2 linked regions of the Aromatoleum petrolei genome follow. The protein of the gene in region 1 interacts with the protein of each later gene in a pairwise test. Links are inferred from orthologs where the notes say so. Each region holds a gene or a part of one and is shown in the gene's direction. Other genes may lie near its edges. The genes, in order: hflC and ftsH.

The links.
Region 2: the proteins of hflC (region 1) and ftsH interact in binary tests that used the Escherichia coli proteins (3 or more experiments, as listed by UniProt). The link is inferred for Aromatoleum petrolei from one-to-one orthologs.

Annotation. Positions count from the first base shown.
Region 1 is NZ_CP059560.1:3,533,845-3,537,161, forward strand. Bases 257-3,256 are described here. They hold hflC (protease modulator HflC), read left to right. Parts: upstream 257-1,315; coding sequence 1,316-2,197; downstream 2,198-3,256. Other genes in these bases: hflK (FtsH protease activity modulator HflK), read left to right, coding at 257-1,316; ToN1_RS16185 (DUF2065 domain-containing protein), read left to right, coding at 2,202-2,387; ToN1_RS16190 (ATP phosphoribosyltransferase regulatory subunit), read left to right, coding at 2,393-3,256. Also shown: ribosome rescue GTPase HflX, read left to right, coding at 1-39; more of hflK, read left to right, coding at 54-256; more of ToN1_RS16190, read left to right, coding at 3,257-3,317.
Region 2 is NZ_CP059560.1:4,047,319-4,050,558, forward strand. The notes cover bases 210-3,132. They hold ftsH (ATP-dependent zinc metalloprotease FtsH), read left to right. Parts: upstream 210-684; coding sequence 685-2,580; downstream 2,581-3,132. Other genes in these bases: ToN1_RS18475 (RlmE family RNA methyltransferase), read left to right, coding at 210-563; folP (dihydropteroate synthase), read left to right, coding at 2,652-3,132. Outside these bases: more of ToN1_RS18475, read left to right, coding at 1-209; more of folP, read left to right, coding at 3,133-3,240. UniProt on the Escherichia coli protein: Acts as a processive, ATP-dependent zinc metallopeptidase for both cytoplasmic and membrane proteins. Plays a role in the quality control of integral membrane proteins.

The DNA of each region.
Region 1 (3,317 bases):
GGGCCGCATTTCACCGATAAAGACCCAATTCAAACGTGATTACAGGCGTTCTAATGTCTCTCAACGATCCACGCTGGGGTAACAACCAGGGGAATGGCGACGACAAGCGCGGCGACGACAGGCGCGGTGGCAACCAGGGGCCGCCCGACCTCGAGGACCTGTGGCGCGACTTCAACCAGCGGCTGTCGGGGATGCTCGGCGGCAAGCGCGGGCCGCGCGGCGGTGGTGGCGGGGACGGTGGCGGGCCGCAATTCCCGCAGCTGTCGTTCCGGCAGTTCGGCGGCGGCATCGGCGCGCTGCTGGGCCTCGTCGCCGTCATCTGGCTCGCGAGCGGCTTCTACATCGTCGATGCCAACCAGCGCGGCGTCGTCCTGCGCTTCGGCAGCTATGTCGAGACAACCGAGCCGGGCCTGCGCTGGCGCCTGCCCTATCCGATCGAAACGAGCGACGTGGTCGACCTGACCGGCGTGCGCACCGTCGAGGTCGGTTATCGCGGTTCCGAGCGCAATAAGGTGCTGCGCGAAGCGCTGATGCTCACCGACGACGAGAACATCATCAACATCCAGTTCGCGGTGCAGTACGTACTGATGAGCCCGGAGAAGTACCTCTTCAACAACCGCTACCCGGATGAGTCCGTGATGCACGCGGCAGAGTCCGCGATGCGCGAGATCGTCGGCAAGAGCAAGATGGACTTCGTGCTCTACGAGGGCCGCGAGCAGATGGCAGCGAGCGCACACGAGACGATCCAGAAAATCCTCGACCGCTACGACACGGGCATCCAGATCAGCCGCGTGACGATGCAGAACGCCCAGCCGCCCGAGCAGGTGCAGGCCGCCTTCGACGATGCGGTGAAGGCGGGGCAGGACCGAGAACGCCTGCGCAACGAGGGTGAAGCCTACGCCAACGACGTGATCCCGCGTGCGCGCGGCACGGCCTCGCGACTCATCGAGGAGGCCAACGCCTACCAGTCCCGCGTGATCGCGAACGCCGAAGGCGACGCGAGCCGTTTCACCCAGATTCTGACCGAGTACCGTCGTGCTCCCGAAGTGACGCGCGAGCGTCTGTATCTCGAAACGATGCAGCAGGTCATGTCGAAGACCAGCAAGGTCATGGTCGACGCCAAGGGCAACGGCAACTTGCTGTTCATGCCGCTCGACAAGCTGATGCAGGCAGCCGGAAACCAGGGCGCGCACGAGGCGAATCCGGCATCGGCGCCGAGTGCTGCGGCTCCGGCACCCTCAGCGCGGGCCGACAGTTCGATGGAATCACGCAGCCGCGACCTGATGGCGCGCGACCGTGAACGGGGAGAGCGCTGATGCGTGACAAGATGCCGATTTTCGCCGGCGCGCTGCTGCTGCTCGCGGCTCTCGCGTCGATGACGCTGTTCACCGTCGACCAGCGGCAGTTCGCCGTGGTGTTCCAGCTCGGCGAGGTCAAGGAAGTGATCGACAAGCCGGGCCTGAACTTCAAGTGGCCCATGATCCAGAACGTTCGCTACTTCGATCGCCGCATCCTGACGATGGACACGCCGGAACCCGAGCGTTTCATAACGGCGGAGAAGAAGAACGTGCTGGTCGACCACTTCGTCAAGTGGCGCATCGTCGATCCTCAGCTCTACTACGTCTCCGTGGCGGGCGACGAGGCACGCGCGCGCACCCGCCTGCTGCAGACCGTGAATGCGGGGCTGCGCGAGGAATTCGGTCGCCGCACCGTACATGACGTGGTGTCCGGCGCCCGCGACAAGATCATGGAAGACATGCGTACCCGCGCCGACCAGGACGCGCGCAAGATCGGCGTGCAGATCCTCGACGTGCGCCTGAAGCGCGTCGATCTGCCGCTCGAAGTGTCCGAGTCCGTGTATCGCCGCATGGAGGCCGAGCGCAAGCGCGTCGCCAACGAGCTGCGTTCCGAGGGTGGTGCGATCGCCGAGAAGATCCGCGCCGACGCCGACCGCCAGCGCGAGGTGATCATCGCGGAAGCCTACCGCGAGGCGCAGCAGCTCAAGGGTGCGGGCGACGCCAAGGCTACCGCGACGTATGCGCAGGCCTATGGTCAGAACGCCGAGTTCTATTCCTTCTACCGCAGCTTGGAGGCGTACCGCGAAAGCTTCGCTACCAAGAACGACGTGATGGTCGTTGATCCGAGCTCCGAGTTCTTCAGGTTCATGAAGGATTCCGGCGGGGGCAAGAAGAACTGAGCTCATGAGCAACAAGCTGCTGATGGCCTTCGCACTGATGCTGGTGATCGAAGGCATCCTGCCCTTTATCGCGCCAGCCGCCTGGCGCGAAACTTTTTTGCGGCTCGCGCAGATGGCAGACGGTCAGATCCGTTTCATCGGACTTACCTCGATGCTGATCGGTGTCGCGCTGCTCGTCGTGTTCTCGTGAATATCATGCGCTGGGTACTTCCCGATCACATCCAGGACGCGTTGCCGTCCGAAGCCGAAAAACTCGAGCGCCTGCGTCGGCGCCTGCTGGACGCCTTCCGCAGCCACGGCTATCAGCTCGTGGTGCCGCCGCTGCTCGAATACCTCGATTCGCTGACGACCGGCGCTGGCCAGGATCTCAAGCTCCGCACCTTCAAGCTCGTCGACCAGCTCTCGGGCAAGACGATGGGCGTACGCGCCGACATGACGCCGCAGGTCGCGCGCATCGACGCCCACCTGCTGAACCGCAAGGGCGTGTCGCGCCTGTGCTACTGCGGCAGCGTGCTGCACGCGCTGCCGTCCACCCTTACCGCCACGCGCGAGCCCCTGCAGCTTGGCGCCGAGCTGTACGGCCATGCCGGCATCGACGCCGACATCGAGATCGTGCGGCTGCTGTCCGAGGTGATGCGCCTCGCCGAGGTGCCTGCAAGCCGCATCGACCTGGGACACGTCGGCCTGTTCCGCGTGCTCGCGGCGCAGGCCGGGATGGTGCCGGAGCGCGAGGAAGAGCTCTTCGATCTGCTGCAGGCGAAGGACGTTCCGGGCCTGTGTGAACTGCTGGCGGACGTCGCCGAGCCCGCACGCTCGGCGCTGCTGGCCTTGCCGGCCCTGTATGGCGGCGCCGAGGTGCTCGACGAGGCGCGCCGCTGCCTGCCCGACGAACCGGCAATCCGCTCCGCGCTCGACGATCTGAGCACGCTCGCGGCCGCGCTCGCCGACCTGCCGATCAGTTTCGACCTTGCCGATCTGCGCGGCTATCACTATCACAACGGCGTGGTCTTCGCCGCTTACGGCAGCGGGTCGCCGGCGGCGCTTGCGCTGGGCGGGCGCTACGACCGTATCGGCCAGGCATTCGGCCGCGCCAGGCCGGCGACGGGTTTCAGCCTCGACC
Region 2 (3,240 bases), 510 kb from region 1 along the record:
AGCGTGCCAAGAGCGAAGGCTACCGTTCGCGTGCCGCATACAAGCTGATGGAGATCGACGACAAGGACCACCTGCTGCGTCCCGGCATGATCGTTGTCGATCTTGGTGCGGCTCCGGGGTCGTGGACGCAGGTCGCCTTGCAGCGCGTAGGCAGGGGCGGGCGCGTGTTCGCGCTAGACCTTCTTCCTGTCGAGCCCCTGCCGGGCATGGAGTTCATCCAGGGCGACTTTCAGGAAGATATCGTGCTGGCCGACCTCGAAAGCCGACTCGCGGGTGAGCCCGTCGACCTTGTACTTTCCGACATGGCCCCCAATATGTCGGGTATCGACACCGTGGATCAGGCGCGCTCGATCCATCTCGGCGAACTTGCGCTTGATTTCGCGGCGCGGCACCTGAAGCCCGGCGGCAACTTTCTCATCAAGGTGTTTCAGGGCGCCGGCTTCATGGAGTTCCGCAGCGAGATCCAGCGCCATTTCGCAACGCTCCAGGTGCGCAAGCCGAAGGCCTCGCGTGACCGCAGTGCAGAGGTTTATCTCCTCGGATTGAAGCGCAAGGCGGACTGAGTGGGGCCTACGGTGCCGATTGGCTGTCTTGATCGTGGCCATTGGTTTACGCAGCGGAACGTTCGCCACTAGAATGGGTCAATGTTTCGCTGCCCCCCCTACGGGCACATAAGGAAAGAAGTTGAATAATCTCTTCAAGAATCTCGCGATCTGGATGGTCATCGGCGTCGTGCTGATGACGGTGTTCAACCAGTTCAATTCGCGCCAGGTCTCGACCAACACGATGGAATACTCCCAGTTCCTCGAGGAGGCGAAGGCCGGACGCATCGCGAAGGCGACGGTCGATGGTCGGCTCGTGCGCGCGACCACGCAGGAGGGGCGCCAGATAACGGTCTACACCCCCGGCGTGCAGGACATCTGGATGGTGTCCGATCTGATCCGCGCGGGCGTGGCCGTCAATGCGACGAAGCCCGAGGAGGAACAATCCTTCCTGATGAGCATCTTCGTGTCCTGGTTCCCGATGCTCCTGCTCATCGGCGTATGGGTGTTCTTCATGCGTCAGATGCAGGGCGGCGGGCGCGGCGGAGCCTTCTCATTCGGCAAATCCAAGGCGCGCATGCTTGACGAGTCGGCGAACTCGCTGAGTTTCGCCGACGTCGCCGGTTGCGACGAGGCCAAGGAAGAGGTGGCCGAACTCGTCGATTTCCTGCGCGATCCGTCCAAGTTCCAGAAACTGGGTGGTCACATTCCCAAAGGCGTGCTGATGGTCGGCTCCCCGGGTACCGGCAAGACGCTGCTCGCGAAGGCCATCGCCGGTGAGGCGAAGGTGCCGTTCTTCTCGATTTCCGGTTCGGACTTCGTGGAGATGTTCGTCGGCGTCGGTGCGGCGCGCGTTCGCGACATGTTCGAGCAGGCCAAGAAGCACGCCCCGTGCATCATCTTCATCGACGAGATCGATGCGGTCGGTCGCCAGCGTGGTGCCGGCATGGGCGGCGGCAACGACGAGCGCGAGCAGACGCTCAACCAGTTGTTGGTCGAGATGGACGGTTTCGAGGGGCAGACCGGTGTGATCGTGATCGCCGCCACCAACCGCCCCGACGTGCTCGACCCGGCGCTTCTTCGTCCGGGGCGCTTCGACCGCCAGGTCGTCGTGCCGCTGCCCGATATCCGCGGTCGCGAACAGATCCTCAAGGTGCACATGCGCAAGGTTCCGATCGCGCCGGATGTCGAACCAGTCGTGCTCGCCCGCGGTACCCCCGGTTTCTCCGGCGCCGACCTCGCGAACCTGGTCAATGAGGCGGCCCTGTTCGCCGCCCGCGGCAACAAGCGCCTGGTGGACATGGAGGATTTCGAGCGCGCCAAGGACAAGATCATGATGGGCTCCGAGCGCCGCTCCATGGTCATGCCGGAGGAAGAGCGTCGCAACACGGCGTACCACGAGTCGGGTCATGCGGTTGTCGCCAAGCTGCTCGACAAGACTGACCCGGTGCACAAGGTCACGATCATTCCGCGCGGCCGCGCACTGGGTGTGACAATGCAGTTGCCCGAGTCCGATCGTTACAGCCAGGATCGCGAACGGCTCCTGCAGATGATTGCCGTGCTGTTCGGTGGCCGTATCTGTGAAGAGATCTTCATGAAGCAGATGACCACCGGGGCTTCCAACGACTTCCAGCGTGCCACCGATCTGGCGCGGCGGATGGTGACCCAGTGGGGCATGTCCGACAACCTCGGGCCGATGGTGTATGGCGAGGAAGAAGGCGAAATCTTCCTGGGGCGGCAGGTGACGACACACCGCAACGTCTCGGAAGCCACGATGCAGAAGGTGGATGCGGAGATTCGTCGCATCATCGATCAGCAGTACGCACTCGCACGCCGCCTGATCGAGGAGAACAGCGACAAGATCGAGGCGATGACCAAGGCGCTCCTCGAGTGGGAAACGCTGGATGCCGACCAGATCAACGACATTATGGAAGGGCAGGCTCCCCGAGCACCGAAGCCGACTTCACAGTCGATCCGGCGCTCGCGCGACGATGATGCACCCGGTGCCGCACCGACGGCGGCAGCGCCTGTAGCCTGATCCGATCGGCGATTGAAACGAACCGAATCGGGCCGACAAGAGTCGGCCCGTTTCGTTTTCAGGAGAAGGAAATGGCGGTTCTCAAGTGTGGACGGTTCGATCTCGATCTCGAGCGCCCGCGCATCATGGCCATCATCAACACGACGCCGGATTCGTTCAGCGGCGACGGCCTGGGGCACGACCTCGATGCCGCCCTGAGACGCTGTGAGAGTGCTGTCGCGGCCGGTGCGCATATTCTGGACATCGGGGGCGAGTCGACCCGGCCGGGTTCAGATTCTGTCTCCGAACAGGAGGAACTCGACCGGGTCATCCCGCTGGTCGAGCGCCTGGCCGGTTGGCCCGTTCCTGTCTCGATCGATACCGTTAAGCCCGCGGTCATGCGCGCCTCACTGGCCGCGGGTGGAAGCCTGATCAACGACATCAACGGATTCCGCGCCCCCGGGGCAATTGAGGCGGTCCGCGACTCCGATGCAGCCTTGTGTGTCATGCACATGCAGGGCGAACCGCGCAGCATGCAGGCGGCTCCTCGCTACGACGACGTCGTAGGGGAGGTCGTCGATTTCCTGCTCAGACAAGTGCATGCCCTCGAGGTGCAGGGCGTCGCCAAGGCGCGCATCCTGCTCGATCCGGGTTTCGGCTTCGGCAAGACGCTCGAGCATA